DNA from 2 places in the Undibacterium sp. RuTC16W genome. Region 2 is predicted to be linked to the other one. Evidence: predicted binding sites of a transcription regulator. Region 2 holds the regulator's gene; the other holds the start of a gene.

Region 1 (8,492 bases), on a different contig from region 2:
ATATCGTGATCGGTGGCTTGTCCGGAGCGATGCCCCCGGCGCTTGGCTGGGCAGCGATTGCAAACGACGTTCCCATGCAAGCCTGGCTCCTGGTGTTGATCATTTTCATCTGGACGCCACCGCATTTCTGGGCTCTGGCGATGTATCGCCGTGATGATTATGCTAAATCCGGCTTGCCAATGCTGCCAATCACGCATGGACTAGAATTCACCCGTTTTCACATTTGGCTGTACACAATCGCTTTGTTTGCAACCACCATGCTGCCTTACGCCGTGCACATGAGCGGATTGATTTATCTGGTCAGTGCGGTCATTCTCGGTGTGATTTTCCTTTGGTATGCATGGCGGATTTATCGTCATTATGATGACGTGCTGGCCCGCAAGACCTTTGCTTTCTCTATTATTTATTTATCCTTGCTGTTTGCTGCCTTGCTGGTCGATCACTACATTACATTATGACTCCATTCATTCGCTTTGCCAGCGTGCTGCTGATGCTATTCATGGTGGCATGTAGCAAGCCTGCCCCACAGTTCACAAACACGGATCTGACTGGCCTGGACTACGCCAAAGACTTTTCCCTGACTGATCACAACGGCAAAGTGCGCACTCTGGCCGATTTTAAAGGGAAGGCTGTCGTCATCTTTTTTGGCTACACGCAATGCCCGGATGTATGCCCCACAACCATGGCAGAAATGGCGACTGTAATGAAGCAATTGGGAACCTTATCCGATAAGGTGCAGGTCCTGTTTGTAACAGTTGACCCAGAGCGTGACACGCAGGCTTTATTAGCCGCATATGTGCCTAATTTTGATCTTAGATTTTTAGGAATGTCCGGTGATGCGGCCGCCACAGCTAAGGTCGCGAAGGATTTTAAAGTGTATTACCAAAAAGTGCCGGGAAAGACGCCAAGTTCCTACACGATGGATCACACAGCAGGTAGTTATGTATTTGACCCTGAGGGACGGATACGCTTGTTTTTGCGTCATGGACAGGGGGCGGAGCCGATAGTCCACGATCTGAAATTACTTCTGCAATAAAAAAAGCACTCCTAGGAGTGCTTTTTATTTGGGCTGATTCCAGGTCATGCAAAACTAGCCAAAGCGCCTTTCATCTTCTTCAATGCAGCACTTTCGATCTGGCGGATACGTTCCGCAGAAACGCCATACTCATCGGCTAATTCATGTAATGTTGAGCCAGAACCATCATCGTTCTTTAACCAGCGTGATTCTACGATGTGACGCGAACGCGCATCGAGTTTAGACAAGGCGCTTTCCAAGCCTTCGCTTTGCAAACGGTCACGCTGACGAGCTTCCAAAACACGGGTTGGCTCTTCGCTTTCTGTTTTCAGATACGCGATAGGCGCAAATTTATCGTCGTCATCGTCAGTTGGCGCATCCAGCGCAATATCCCTGCCGGATAAGCGCATTTCCATTTCGATGACTTCTTCGCGTTTGACATCCAGAGTTTTAGCCAATGCATCAACCTGTTTAGGTGACATTGAATCTAAACCTTCTTTATGGCTACGAAGATTAAAGAATAATTTACGTTGTGCTTTGGTCGTCGCCACTTTGACCAAACGCCAGTTTTTCAAAATGTACTCATGCATTTCGGCTTTGATCCAGTGCATCGCATAGGACACAAGACGCACACCCTGATCAGGATCGAAGCGTTTCACGGCTTTCATCAGACCAATATTGCCTTCTTGAATCAAATCAGCATGTGGCAAGCCATAACCGAGGTAACCGCGGGCGATGGATACAACCAGGCGCAAGTGCGACATAACCAGTTGTTGCGCGGCGTTCAAATCATTATTTTGGGTAAGTTTTTTCGCCAGATCGATCTCTTGCTCGTGCGTGAGCATGGGCAAGCGGTTCACCGCTGAAATATAGGCATCAATATTACCAAGACTGCCAGTAAAGCCTAAAGCGAGCGCTGTGCTATCCGAAGATGGCATCACAGATGTCGATGATTGATTCATTCTTCCTCCCTATTTGCTGCCGATTTAGCCACAGTTTTGGGCTAAACCACCAATTTCAAGTTCTAATATTAGCACTCTCTTGAGTTGAGTGCTAATACTCGAAATTTATATACTTAATATAGAAAAACTATATTAAAAAATATTAGTTAATTTGAAACTGCTATTACTGGTTAGAGGGGTATTTAAGAAAAAAGTTTCGGATTATTTGAGAGTAAGCACGTATTGGCAAAACAACCCCCAATTTCTCTTAGATTGACAATTAATCAGCTTAGCCGCGACAGTTGTCTTCTCACTGAGAGAAATGCACCGCATAGCCCTAGCACAACGCTGGTTGCAAGCAATACTATGCTGGCGACTAGTCCCAGCGGTACCAAGTGGAACTCCGATGCATATAACTTAGTAAATTCTGCAATGGCTTGATTGAGCGGGCGCAAAGACAAGGCAATTAAACCCAAAGCGATGCCACCGGCAAGAAACCCCAATAAAGCACCGGTGTAGTAATAAGGCCGGTGGATGAAGCTATTGGTTGCGCCTAATAAGCGGGCAATCGCAATTTCCGCCTGATGGGAAATCACCTGCAAACGCGTGGCATTAAAAATCACCACGACCACGACCACACTCAGTGTAACTGCCAGAAAGAGTAAAGATAGCTGCAATACTTGCACCAGAGCTGCCAGCCGTTTTACCCAAGCAGAATCCACTTGCACCACATCGACGCCAGGTAAGCTTTTAAGCTGTTGCGTCAAAAATTCAAGTCGATGTGAGTCAGAATTTGACAAGGATAAAATATAAGCGTCGGGCAGCGGGTTGCCACCCAAAGTAGATAGCACTTCTGCCAGACTTGATGTTTCTTCTAAGGCGGCGAGCGCTTTGTCTTTAGTTACAAAATTAAGCTTTGCGCTGATATTTGCGTCTTTTAACAGTTTTTTAATTGTGATCGATAGAGCGGTTGCATCTGATCTTGCGGTTTCTGGCGTAAGAAATACGCTAATCTCGGGTTCAATGGAGAGCTGCGCAGAAACCGGGCGAATATTTTCAATCAGCGTCAATCCTGCAATCGGCAATGCGAGCGCAATTGCGACCACCAAGACATTGAATAAAAAATTGCCCGGACCAGAGCGTAAGTGCGACAAGGCACTTTTAAGGGCAAACAAATGCTGACGGAACCAGATGGACATCGATTTTTCCTCTTCTTCCCTGGACTATGCCGCGATGGGCGATTGCCATGTGTCTGACAATTCACCCTTGTTCAAATAAATGACGCGGCTTGCCTGATCCAGAAACTGTTCATCATGGCTGGAGATGATGCAGGTCACGCCTGCACTTTGAAATGCTTTCAGAGCGCTGATGACTTTATTTGCATTATCGCGATCGAGAAATGCTGTGGGCTCGTCAGCCAAAATAATTTGCGGGCGATTGACAATAGCACGGGCGATCGCAACACGTTGCTGTTCTCCGCCAGAAAGTGCGAGTGGAAATGCATCAGCCTTATCTGCCAGATTGACTTTGTCGAGTGCAGCGTACGCTCTGGTTTCGGCTTCTGCGGCAGATGCACCTGCGACAATCAGTGGCAGCATGACATTTGCCAGCACGCTTCTGTCGAGAAGTAAGCCTTTGTCTTGCAATATCAAACCAAGCTTGCGTCGTAAATAAGGTAGGCTACCTGATTGGAGCTTGCTGATATCCTGTCCGTTCACACTGACTACACCAGCGCTGGCGCGTTCTATGCCAGCGATCATCTTGAGTAAGGTCGATTTGCCCGCACCCGATGGTCCCGCAAGAAAAATCAGTTCTCCATCATTGATCTTCAGCGACACGTTGCGCAGCGCATAGGCGCCGTGCGCATATTGCTTGGAGACTTGCTGGAACTCTATCATCGGCGTGATCCTTTTTAACTCAACAAGGCGTCTACAAATTCCTGGGCATTGAATGGTTGCAAGTCTTCTATCTGCTCACCGATACCAATGAAATAAACCGGAACAGGGCGCGTCTTAGCAATCGCTGCAAGCACGCCCCCTTTAGCGGTACCGTCCAGTTTCGTGATTACCAGACCAGTTAAGCCCAGTGCATCATCAAATGCCTTCACTTGCGCCAGTGCATTTTGTCCTGTGTTGCCGTCGATGATTAACAGCACCTCCTGCGGTGCGCCATCCATGCCTTTCGCAATCACACGTTTAATTTTTTTTAATTCTTCCATCAGATGCAACTGGGTCGGTAAACGGCCTGCGGTGTCTACCATCACTACATCGGTGCCGCGGGCTTTGGCAGAGGCGACTGCATCAAAAGCGACTGCAGCTGGATCGCCAGATTCTTGTGAGATCACCGTGACATTGTTCCGCTCGCCCCAAATTGTCAGTTGCTCCCGTGCAGCCGCCCGGAAGGTGTCGCCAGCGGCCAGTAGTACGGATTGCTGATGGCTTTGCAGATGTTTCGCTAGCTTGCCTATGGTTGTTGTTTTGCCAGCACCGTTCACACCTGCAATCATCATCACCAGAGGTTGGTAGCGCCCAAGCTCCAGAGGTTTTTGTAATGGCGTTAATAGATCCAGTAACAAGACTTTGAGTGCCGCCTTCACTTGTTCTGCTTCGGTCAGCTTCTGTTCTTTAACTTTTTTCTTCAAGCCATCCAGTAGGAATTGGGTCGCCTCGACGCCTGTATCCGCTGTCAATAAGGCGGCTTCCAGCTCATCGTAAAGGTCGTCATCAATTCTGGCGCCAACGAATAAGGTCGTCAGATTCGACGAGGTTTTCGATAGTCCAGCTTTCAGGCGGCTTAACCAGGATTGCTTTGGCGTTACCCCATGGGCATCACTCGCCGTGGCGGTTGTAACGGGGGCAGGTTCTGCAGGAGTGACAACCAGCTCCGCTGCCTGGGGTGCGACAACCGGCGGGAGGACGGTTTCTTCTTTGGGTTTTTTCTTGAAAAAGCTAAACATCGAGGATAGTGGGGACTCTGAATATGCGACAGATTGGAATGCCGTCATTCTAACAGACGGAAGTTTGTTGGGGCAGCAGTACAGACTGCGTCATAATCGGGGAGTATCCGTTAGACCACTGCTGTGGCAATTGCATATCTGGCGAGTTGCCTTGCAGTCAGCCTCATCGTCATGTCTAACCGGCCAGCTTGCCAGATATACACCTGCTGCTGTTCTAAGGGAAAATCCGGGATAATGCGACCTTATTTACATACCTAGAATCCTTCTACGTATGCCACCAACAAAGTAGAGTTCAGTAAGCAATGAAAGCCCAGGCAAAGAAACCCACCAAGCCGCCAGTAGCGCACAAGCGCGTACCTCATCAGGTCCGCATTATCGGCGGTGTATGGAAGCGTAGTGTGCTCAGTGTCATTGACGCAGAGGGATTACGTCCTACTCCTGATCGCGTCAGGGAGACGGTTTTTAACTGGCTTGGCCACTTGATTGATGGCAGATGGCCGGCGCTTACTTGTCTCGATCTGTTTGCCGGAACAGGTGCGCTGGGTTTTGAGGCGGCTAGTCGCGGTGCTGCCAGTGTCACGATGGTGGAATACCACACACCGGCCTTCAGGCAACTCGATCAGGTCAGGCAAAAGCTGAATGCCAGTCAGGTTAATTTGCAGAGAGGGGATGCGCTGACCATCGTTCAGAGCATGGTGGCGCGCCAACAACAGTACGATCTGATTTTTCTGGATCCACCGTTTGATCAGGCTTACCTGCCAAAAATTTTGCCTTATTGTGCAAAACTCTTAAGCGCACAAGGCTTGCTGTATGTCGAAGCAGAGCATGTATTATCGACAGATAGCAATGCGCAAGAGCTTCCTGAATGGTTGGCAGATTGGAAAGTGATTCGCGCCGATCAGGCTGGTAGTGTGTATTTTCACATACTGCAACGCAACATTATGACGCATAAGGCGCTCGGAAATCAGGCATAATGCCTCTTCAAATTGGTGCACAGACACAAATGAGGGAGTAAAAATGGTCACAGCTGTATATCCGGGAACCTTTGATCCGCTAACGCGTGGCCATGAGGATCTGGTGCGTCGCGCTTCTGGTTTGTTTGATACGCTGGTTGTCGGCGTCGCAGACAGCAAGAATAAAAAGCCTTTTTTCTCGCTGGATGAAAGATTGTCGATTGCGAATGAAGTGCTGGGGCACTACCCAAATGTCAGGGTAGAAAGCTTTTCCGGTTTGCTGAAAGACTTTGTCCGTAAAAATGATGCGCGTGTGATTGTTCGCGGTTTGCGTGCGGTATCTGACTTTGAGTATGAATTTCAAATGGCAGGCATGAACCGTTATTTGCTACCAGATGTCGAGACCTTGTTTCTGACACCTTCTGATCAATATCAATTCATCTCAGGCACCATCGTGCGCGAGATCGCCATGTTTGGCGGTGACGTGTCTAAATTCGTATTTCCGTCTGTCGATAAATGGTTGCAGAAAAAAGTAGCTGAACAAGCGCTCAAGGTTTAATTCGTTAAGTAACTAACTCAGCAGTTAAGTAGTGCAATGCAGTAGCAGGAGAACGTATGGCTTTATTGATTACAGACGATTGCATAAATTGTGACGTATGTGAACCCGAGTGCCCGAATGATGCCATTTACATGGGCCCGGAGATTTATGAAATTGATCCTCACAAGTGCACAGAATGTGTTGGCCATTACAAAGAGCCGCAATGCCAGCAAGTCTGTCCTGTGAGCTGTATTCCATTCAATCCTGCCTGGCGTGAGACCAAAGAAGAATTGCAAGCCAAGTACGAACGTTTGCAAGCGAATATTAAAACTATTCCGTCTTAATTCGCTGACCTAGGTCGACTCACACACCCGGTTACGACCCTGATTCTTCGCTCTAAATAGCGCCTGATCTGCATCTTGCAAAAGCTCGCGGGCAACGTTATCAATTTTTCCGTAATTCAGGGATTCGGACAGGGTTGAGATGCCGATCGAAATCGTGGCCTGGCAACTTCCCATCTGATGAAACTGGAATGGTCGCTCCGCAATACTTTTGCGGATGCGCTCTGCCACCATCATGCCGTCCTCTGCACTTGCGTCGATGAGCAGGGCGACGAATTCTTCCCCGCCAAAACGCCCCATTGTGTCGCTTAAACGCAGCTCTGCCTTGATCCGGTTGCTGACTTCGATCAGAACATCATCGCCGCCCTGATGACCGTAACGGTCGTTGATCTGTTTGAAAAAATCGATATCCAGATACATGCACACAATACTGTATTGCTGACGGCGCGCGCGACCGATTTCTTCCAGCATGCGTTGCTCCACATAACGACGGTTGCTGACATTGGTTAAAGGATCAGTCAGCCCCATGTGGGTCAGGCGCTCGTTGTTGATGACATTTTCCAGGCAGATTGCAATGATGGATGCCATGTGTTCGATGAAATCGGTTGCCATCGTTGCATTGAAACGTGATGCCTGAAAACTCCCGAGATTCAGATAGCCTAATAATTTATTTTGTCGTATCAACGGGACGATGGCTACGCTGGCCGGTTTTTTCTCGGAAGACGCAAACATTTTTCCGTGGTCAGCTTGATTGAAGATGCCGAGTACGGGTTTGCGTAATTGCTCACCATGTATGCGCAGGTCGAGTTCGTTTTGCACGAAAAATAATGAGGGAAATTCTTCCGGTGTGATATTGAGATCCAGGACAATTTTTTGCAGTCCCTTTTGTCTGTCCAGTAAACCCAGCGTCACAATATCCAGTTCCGACATCTTTGCCAGCGTGCTGAAAATATTTTCAACCAGCTCACGAAAACTGCTGGTGCCGATCAATCTCAGATCAAAGTCATGATGCCGTGACATGATTTGCTGATTTTGATGCGCATGTTCCAGCAAATTTGCCAATTGATTGCGCAGCATAGAGTTTTCTCTGCGCAGTTCGTTCATGGTGAATTGTGTGCTCAGATCAGGTGGTATTGGTTCTGTCCCCATATCAGCTTTCATGTGCGTTAGGTATCCGGGTTTGCCCAGTATTGTTGATTCACAGACACTAGAATGCTAACTGAAGATCTACCTGATTACCAACATGAATCTGTGAACCAACACCTTTACTTACCATCAAATTCACGCCAAAGGTAATGCCGCCATCCAGCAGCGGATTCGCACGGTAGGTTTGTAAAATATCGACAGGATCAGGGCCGCTCTCACCAGTGAGCTGATCTACCGCCGGGATCGTGCAGCGGGTACAGGGTTTGACCGCCTTTAATTGTATTGCGTTGTCAGCGTCTCTTGCAGAGCCGCTGTCAGCCTTAACAAGATCGATAAAATCCGCATAGTCTTCTTCAAAAGCATCGAGTCCCGACAGAACGATATTCGCGCGAAAGCGATCCATAGGAATTGCCTCACGACCTTGCAACACTAATTTTTGGTTCAGATCATCGAGTGATGAGGTGGAGGTCAGCAGGAGCGGAAATCCATCTGAAAACAGCGTGCCGACCTCCTGATCACCTGTCCATTTTTGGCTGGCTAAACGTCGGCCAGCAGGGTCAAATCGTACCAGACGACAAGCTGTCCCCAAAAACTGACTTAAC
Region 2 (8,492 bases):
AGCATCGGATGATCGGCTTCTGAAATCAGATCGGCAGCTTCCTGCGCACCTTCAAGCAAGCTGGCGGCATGCGCCAGACGGCTATGCTCGTGAGTGATGCTCTCCCATTCACCGGCTTGAATTTGTAATTTGTCGAGTTCTTTCACCTGCCATTCCAGGCGTTCGCGCTCCAGCATTACATTTTTTGAATCGCGCTCAAACTCTTCTCTTTGCTTGACCAGATTGCGCCAGACTTTGAATAATTTGCCGGCTTCTTGTGCCTGAGTTTGCAAACCACCCTGCATATCGAGCAGTGCCCGTTGTGCTTCTGATTTTAATAAAGACTGATGGGCATGCTGACCGTGGATATCAACCAACAATTCACCAAGTTCACGCAACTGACCTGCTGTTGCCGGGATGCCGTTGATGTAGGCTTTTGAGCGGCCGGCATTATCAATCACACGACGCAACATCAGTTCATGGTCGTCATTAGCAAAATCGTTTTCGTTTAGCCAGGCGGTCGTGTTTTCATCGACGGAGAATTCTGCGCAGATGTCGGCGCGTGCCGCACCCTCGCGTACCATGCTGGCATCACCGCGCCCTCCGAGGCTCAGACTCAGGGCATCAATCAGAATGGATTTACCTGCGCCGGTCTCGCCAGTAAAGACGGTGAAGCCCGCAGAAAATTCAAGTTCTATCGCATCGACGATAACAAAATCACGGATAGCAAGCGTGCGCAACATAAGTGGTTACAGGGATAAGAAATTGAGGGAAACTGGAATCGTCACACGGGAAAAGGTGTGTCATCATGCTCGCCGCACCTGTCATTCAGGTGCGGCGAGACATCATTCTATTTTAACGTAAAGCCCCTTCGACGGAGGGGTATTCATTCCAGTGCAGTTTTTCACGCAGCGTGTCATAGTAGTTCCAGCCACGGGGGTGTAAGAACGTGATCGTATGGGCGGAGCGCTGTATCATAATTTTGTCCTGATACATCAGGCTGGCGAACGATTGCATATCAAAATTCACGCTGATATCGCGTCCTGCGACGATCTCAATCACGATTTCACTGGAGTCAGGTAAGACGATAGGGCGGTTAGACAGGGCATGTGGCGCGATCGGCACCATCACGATGCCGCTCAGGCTAGGATGTAGCAAAGGACCACCAGCGGACAGCGCATATGCCGTGGATCCGGTTGGCGTAGAGACAATCAGGCCATCCGAGCGCTGGTTGTACATGAAGTGACGATCAACGTCGACCCGCAATTCCACCATGCCTGAACCGGCACCTCTCGACACCACAATGTCATTGAATGCTGTGCCGCTAAAAATCTGATTACCCTCGCGTACCACGATTCCTTGTAACAGGCTGCGCCGCTCGGATTCATATTTGCCCTCCAGCATTTCTGTAATCACGGGAAACATCCGGTCCATGGGAATATCGGTAATAAAGCCGAGCCGCCCCTGGTTAATACCGATCAGCGGCACATTGTAAGGAGCCAGTTGTCGTGCAATACCTAGCATGGTGCCATCGCCGCCGAGCACGATGGCAGCATTGGCAAATTTGCCGATTTCCGCGACATTCATAACGGTATAAGTATCTAGCAGAATGTTCTGCGCAGTCTCTTCTTCAAAGACAACGGTATGCCCGGCCTCGTTCAGAAAGTCGGCAAGCTCAGCCAACGATTCGGTTATACCTGCGGCATTATATTTGCCAACGAGTGCAATGGTTTTAGCCGAAGAAGTCATAAAGGTCAGATTTGTTAGCTAGGGTACGAGGCATACGATGAAACATACGGTCAAACAGATGATGAGGCATGCGAGATGACTCAGATTAGACCATAATTGCATCTGATTTGGATATTCCAAATGCGGTGACGTAGCAGGAAATACGGAAAAAGTGAGCAAAGATGCAGATCCAGGCAGTTCTATTTGATTTAGATGACACCTTGTGGCCGGTCGCCCCTGTTATTCAATACGCCGAAGCGACCCTGTATCAGTGGATGATGTTCAATACACCAGAGGTTGCCAGGCACTACTCAATTGAGCGGATGCGTACTTATCGTGAAAAGCTGGTCAAAACCAATCCACGTTTTCAATACGATCTCTGGTCGCTGCGCCATGCATTGCTGTCGACCTTGTTTAAAGAATATAAAGTTGATGTGAGCAAGGCGGATGAGGCAATGGCGGTCTTCGCCGATGCCAGAAATAAGGTCAGTCTGTACGACGACGTGCTGCCGGGTTTGCAGGCGCTGGGTTCGAGGGTGAGCCTGGGCTCTGTATCGAACGGATTTGCCGACCTGAATGAAATCGGACTGGCAGCACATTTTAAAGTTTCTCTCGCGGCACATCGCTTCGGCTGCGCCAAACCAGATCCGCGTATTTTTACCGCAGCCTGCCATGCACTCGATCTCAAGCCAGAGCAGGTCATGTATGTCGGCGACGATCTATTGTTAGACGTGGAAGGCGCCCAAAAAGTGGGTATGTATGGCGTCTGGATGAACCGTCATCAACTAGAACAAGATAAGCCACACCATGCGCATATCAGACCAGATGCCGTGGTCAGCAGTTTGCATGATGTGCTTGCGCTGGTTGAATGAGCTGCATCAAAAAAGTTAGATAACCTGCTGGTTCACTCGTTTTGATAGAACCTCCACACTTTCTTTGTGTTTGCTGTAACGATCTGCCAAAGAAAATGAGTAACTAGCTCAGACACGACGCCCATCCTGATCAATCACTTTTTCTCCATCCTCTTTTATAAATTCGCCACGCTGCGGTGCGGACAAAATATCTAGAACCAGTTCGGATGGACGGCACAGTCTGGCACCGGCAGGGGTGACGACGATGGGGCGATTGATCAATATCGGATGGCTGATCATGAAGTCGATCAGCTCATCATCAGACCACTTGCTGTCATCGAGCTGCAGCTCTTCATAAAGAGTCTCTTTTTTGCGCAATAGCTCACGTGGCGTCAGATTCATGCCGTTAATGAGCTCTGATAGTTTTTCCCGGCTAGGTGGATGTTGCAGATATTCAATGACGACAGGTTCTTCGCCGGTATTGCGAATCAGAGCTAAGGTGTTGCGTGATGTCCCGCACTTTGGATTGTGATAAATCGTGGTAGTCATAGTCGTCGAAAGTTCTTTGTGAATTTAAATAATTGGCTGCTATTGAATTCGTATGGCATCTTGAGTGGTGGATGGATACAGCCAGCCAAACAATAAGGTGGCCGCCGCTGCACCTGCTATTTGCGCAAGCATAAATCCGCTGATATCGACAGGGCGAATCCCAGCAAATGTATTGCTGGCAGCGCGTGCCAGCGTCACGGCAGGATTGGCAAAAGATGTGGATGAGGTGAACCAATAGGCTGCTGTGATGTAGGCAGCAACAGCAAATGGTGTGAGATCGGGGCGATTGCGTGAACAGCCAATAATGACGCCGATCAGGCCAAAGGTTGCGATAAATTCACTCCACCATTGTGCGGCGCCGGTACGAACATGCTCAGATGCGAAAAATGCCGGATCGTCAAACATGCCATGCGCAGCTGCAACGCCAGCAAATGCACCGATTATCTGCGCCGCAATATACGGCGCTACGTAGGACCAGGGCAGGTTTTTCTGCCAGGCTTCCGATAAGCTCACAACAGGATTGAAGTGCGCGCCGGATATGCCGCCAAACATCAGGATCAGCGCGACCAGTCCTGCGCCAGTCGCGATGGCATTGGCCAGTAAAGCCAGTGCCATATTGCCACCGGCGAGCCTCTCCGCCATGATGCCAGAGCCGACTACGATTGCGAGCAGGAATGCGGTCCCGAGTCCTTCTGCAACCAGTCGCCTGGATAAATTCGGTAAATTCATGCTGATGCTTTCGTTTCCGCATCAGTGGCGGCTGTGCAAGCTGAGGTGCTTGAGCAAGGATTGCCGCCACAGCAGTTTTCGGTCAAAAAACCTAATAAAGCATTCATCGTGGTGAAATTCGCTACATAGATCATGAAGCGGCCATCCTGAGTAACGCTGATCATATTGGCATGAGTCAGCTCTTTTAAGTGAAAAGAGAGTGATGACGGTGCGATCCCTAGATTTTCGCTAATCTTGCTCGCAATCAAGCCATCAGGACCGCTTTGTACCAGCAGACGAAAAATAGCGAGTCTGGAGTCTTGTGCGATCGCGGCAAGTGCGGCAACGGCTTGTTTGGTTTCCATGATGTTCCTTTTAATTCAATAATTCTATATTGATTGAAATATCAAAGTAAACGGATTTTTACTTTTTTTATTTGCAGTTCTTTTTCTGCCATTCATTTTTCACCATAGATTTTTATGCCATTCATCTCACACTGACATAGAATATCTTTATGCAACTTGATATCCGCGCACAAACATTATTGAAAGCCCTGGTCGAACGCTACATTGCTGATGGTCAGCCGGTAGGTTCCCGGGCTTTGTCTAAAATTTCCGGTCTGGAGTTATCGCCTGCGACCATCCGCAATGTAATGGCGGATCTCGAAGAGATGGGTTTCGTGGCGAGTCCGCACACCTCGGCAGGACGTATTCCTACACCGCGGGGTTATCGTGTTTTTGTCGACAAGTTGCTGACGGTCCAAGAAATTGACGGTACCGCGCTGGAATCACGGATGCAGGCGAATGTATTTGCCAATTCACCGCAAAAAATCATCTCGAATGCCGCCCAGGTTTTGTCATCGCTATCGCAATTTGCCGGAGTCGTGATGACACCGCGACATGAATCTATTTTTCAACAAGTGGAGTTTTTGCGCCTATCTGAGAAAAGGATTTTGCTGGTTGTGGTTGCGCCCAATGGTGAGGTGCATAATCGCTTGCTGCTGACCGATGTTGACTACAATGCCTCGCAACTGATACAGGCAGCAAACTATCTGAATCAAAATTTTGGCGGTCTGAGTTTTGAAGATGCCCGGTTGCGTATCAACAGTGAATTACGTCAGTTGCAAAACGATATGACCCGACTGATGCAGGCGGCTGTTGAGGCCGGTAGCGATGCGATGTCGGATCAGTCTGATGAAGTCGTGATCTCCGGTGAACGCAATTTGCTGAATGTCCAGGATCTGTCGAATAACATGACTTCCTTGCGTAAGCTGTTTGATATGTTCGAACAAAAAACCGGCCTGATGCAGTTACTGGATGTGTCGAGTAAGGCAACTGGCGTGCAGATTTTTATCGGCGGTGAATCACAGTTGGTGCCGATGGATGAAATGAGTATTGTCACTGCGCCCTATGGCGTGAACGGTAAAATTGTAGGTACTCTGGGTGTAATAGGTCCGACACGCATGGCGTATGAGCGTGTCATTCCGATTGTAGATATTACGGCAAAATTACTTTCTAATGCCTTAGGTTCTGTGAACAATTAAATTGTCGTAATGATGGCATCGTGATTGTGATCAGACATTCAGTCAGTGAAGATACGTATGCATAACAAAGACATCTCTATTCTGATCGTTGATGACAACGAAGCGACGCGTGAAGTACTGCGTGTTGTCCTCCGCAGTGAGGCTTATAACGTGGTCGGTGAGGCTGCTGACGGCAGTACCGGCTTAGAATTGGCGATCAAGTTAAAGCCAAAAATCATTTTGCTTGATGTGGTGATGCCTAAAATCAGCGGGCTGGAAATTTTGCCAAAGATTAAAGAGGCCTTGCCAGACGTGAAGGTACTGATGGTCACCGCGAATAAGGATCAGGATACGGTAAGTGAGGCGGTTAAGGCAGGCATCCATGGCTTCATTGTGAAACCGTTTAATGCACAGCGCGTGCTCGATACCGTCGCCAGTGTGGTTGTAAAGTTAGGTAAATAATGGAAGGCTGAGTTTATATAAAAGCCACTGTACTACTTCCGGTGGCTTGACAGTTTGCGGATATTTCTTGCTGAAACCGTCTTGGTCACTCCTCCGACAAATCAGTCTAAATCAAACCAAATTTGGCAAGCGCCCTATGCTTTGCGCACTTTGTGTTCGCAATTTACTTTTGTGCAGTTGCCATACAGCGCCAGAGCGTGCTCTGCAATAGTAAAGCCGCGCTCCTGGGCGACCGCTTGCTGGCGTTTTTCAATTTGTTCATCAAAGAACTCTTCCACCAGACCGCAGTCCAAGCAAACCAGATGGTCATGGTGCGTACCTTCGTTCAGCTCAAAAATGGCCTTGCCAGTTTCAAAATGGTTGCGATGTAGCAAGCCAGCCTGTTCAAACTGAGTCAGAACGCGGTACACCGTTGCCAGTCCGACGTCCATATTTTCATTGAGCAGGATTTTATAGACGTCTTCTGCTGTCAGATGACGAATCGAGCTGTTCTGGAAAATTTCCAGAATTTTCAATCTTGGCAAAGTCGCCTTGAGGCCGCTGGATTTGAGGTCGGTAGTGGAATTCGTCATGTTTTCAGTAAAAAAAGGTCTATCTGCTTTATGATATAGGGTTTAAAGCTTAACTCAAAGTAAATCACCAGCAGATTTGTCGGCGATTTTCTCAAGCTTATATTTTTAACTTACATTGAGCTAAGCAACGGCCTAGCCGTGAACTATTTGCAAACTGTACACTGTTGCACACACATTGAGGTTAACACTATGCGATTGTTGTTCCCTGAAGCATCCAAAGGCATGCCACTACGATTGACGGCAATGGCTTTTGCCTTGAGCTTGTCTGGTTGTGCCTTGTTCAACCCTATGGTTGACGCACCTGCTGCGACAAAACTCACCGCGACAACGGATGCGGCGGCGACTGGAGCGTCCACTGCGGCATCGACCGATGCACAGATTGTTGGCCGCACCGGTGTTTCTAAATTCCTCGGCTATATCTCTCCTTATCGCATCACCATTCAGCAAGGTAACTTTGTCTCTCAAGAAATGATGTCGCAGCTCAAAGAGGGTATGACCCGTGAGCAAGTGCGCTTTTTGTTGGGTACGGCTTTGCTGACGGATATGTTCCATGAAGACCGCTGGGACTATCCTTTCCGTCTGCAAAAGCCAAACGGCGATCTGATTACCAGCCGTGTTGCCGTGTTTTTTAAAAATAATACGGTGCAGCGTTTTGAAGGCGGTAACTTGCCGACAGAAAAAGACTACCTCGCCCACATCACGACTTCCGCTATTGGCATCAGAGCGGAATCCTCTATCCTGACAACGGATAAAGACAAGAAAAAATAATCAGGATAACCAGCATGAGTGCATTGAAAATTGCGGTGGCCGGTGCTTCCGGTCGCATGGGTAAAATGTTGATAGAAGCAATCGCTGCCGCCGACGACACGCTATTGGTCGGCGCGATTGATGTCGCAGCATCGCCTGCTATCGGTACGGATGCTGCTGCGAGTATGGGTAAGCCAGCCGGTGTGTTGATCGAATCTGAGTTATCCAGAGGGTTGGCTAATGCCGACTTTCTGATCGATTTTACCCGCCCTGAAGGCACGCTGACTCATCTTGCCTATTGTGCCGAACATGGCATCAAGATAATCATTGGCACGACAGGTTTTGATGAAGAAGGCAAAGCCGCAATCGCTGCGGCCGCCAAAAAAACCGCTATCGTGTTCGCTCCGAACATGAGTGTCGGCGTCAATGTGACCTTGAAGTTGCTGGAAATGGCAGCAAAAAGTTTTGCTCAGGGCTATGACATTGAAATCATCGAGGCGCATCACCGCCATAAGGTCGATGCACCGTCCGGTACCGCCCTGAAAATGGGGGAAGTTATCGCCGATACGCTGGGTCGTGATTTGAACGAAGTCGGTGTATTCGCCCGTGAGGGTGTAACCGGTGAGCGCGATCCATCCTCGATCGGTTTTGCGACGATTCGTGGTGGCGATATTGTTGGCGACCACACGGTAATGTTTGCTGGCATCGGCGAGCGGGTAGAAATTAGTCACAAATCTTCAAGCCGTATCAATTATGCTCACGGCAGCTTGCGCGCAGCACGCTTTCTAGCAGACAAGCAGACAGGTTTGTACGATATGTACGACGTGCTCGGGTTGAATTAGACAACTTGCGCGCACCGCACCGGCAGTGCTTATTTTTTATTGTCGGTGCGTGCGGGTGCGTTTTGCTGAAAAAGTTGGTAGCAGCCCTCAAAAGCACATAATCTGTGCCTTGCCTTCTGTCTTTATCCGTTGCACTTAGTCAGACGTTTGTTCGCTGGATACATCCTCACTCCTCTTTTAGCTAAGATACAAACCTAACCTTATGAACCCGACGATTTCCCATTACTGGGCGCAAGTGGATGAATTCAGTCACCTCATTGCCTATGTATTGCTGGCGATGTCTTTGTTCAGCTGGTTCATTTTGTTATACAAATCCTGGTCATTCTGGCGTATTCGCCGCGCTGCAGCGGCATTGCCCAATTTCTGGAAAGCACCTGATTTTGCCGATGCGCTGACATTACTGAGCCAGGCTGATCTTGAGGAAATTTATGCACCTCTCGCGAGAGCGGCTATAGAAGCGACAGCACCTGAAAACTTAAGCTCCAGCCTGAATGCCAGGGCCAGTCTCGATGACGTACTGACGCGGGTATTG

The links. Region 2 encodes HrcA, which represses chaperone genes, less so after heat shock. Its sites were predicted from a motif close to TTAGCACTCNNNNNNNNNGAGTGCTAA; they were not measured.
Region 1: a site for HrcA is predicted at 2,046-2,072, ahead of rpoH (RNA polymerase sigma factor RpoH). Genes of this name have one in related genera too.

What each region holds. Positions count from the first base shown of each region.
Region 1 covers NZ_JBMPPE010000007.1:136,312-144,803, reverse strand. The annotation lists gene cyoE (heme o synthase) at 1-458, shown strand, start outside; gene ACO0K4_RS14645 (SCO family protein) at 491-1,036, shown strand; gene rpoH (RNA polymerase sigma factor RpoH) at 1,081-1,977, opposite strand; gene ACO0K4_RS14635 (cell division protein FtsX) at 2,241-3,155, opposite strand; gene ACO0K4_RS14630 (cell division ATP-binding protein FtsE) at 3,180-3,854, opposite strand; gene ftsY (signal recognition particle-docking protein FtsY) at 3,869-4,912, opposite strand; gene rsmD (16S rRNA (guanine(966)-N(2))-methyltransferase RsmD) at 5,215-5,886, shown strand; gene coaD (pantetheine-phosphate adenylyltransferase) at 5,930-6,424, shown strand; gene ACO0K4_RS14610 (YfhL family 4Fe-4S dicluster ferredoxin) at 6,481-6,747, shown strand; gene ACO0K4_RS14605 (DUF484 family protein) at 6,757-7,905, opposite strand; gene ACO0K4_RS14600 (MOSC domain-containing protein) at 7,952-8,492, opposite strand, start outside.
Region 2 covers NZ_JBMPPE010000001.1:15,548-24,039, reverse strand. The annotation lists gene recN (DNA repair protein RecN) at 1-722, opposite strand, end outside; gene ACO0K4_RS00120 (NAD kinase) at 835-1,728, opposite strand; gene ACO0K4_RS00115 (HAD family hydrolase) at 1,890-2,579, shown strand; gene arsC (arsenate reductase (glutaredoxin)) at 2,688-3,107, opposite strand; gene ACO0K4_RS00105 (aquaporin) at 3,147-3,836, opposite strand; gene ACO0K4_RS00100 (ArsR/SmtB family transcription factor) at 3,833-4,180, opposite strand; gene hrcA (heat-inducible transcriptional repressor HrcA) at 4,330-5,358, shown strand; gene ACO0K4_RS00090 (response regulator) at 5,416-5,799, shown strand; gene fur (ferric iron uptake transcriptional regulator) at 5,934-6,371, opposite strand; gene ACO0K4_RS00080 (outer membrane protein assembly factor BamE) at 6,561-7,139, shown strand; gene dapB (4-hydroxy-tetrahydrodipicolinate reductase) at 7,154-7,960, shown strand; gene ACO0K4_RS00070 (MotA/TolQ/ExbB proton channel family protein) at 8,163-8,492, shown strand, end outside.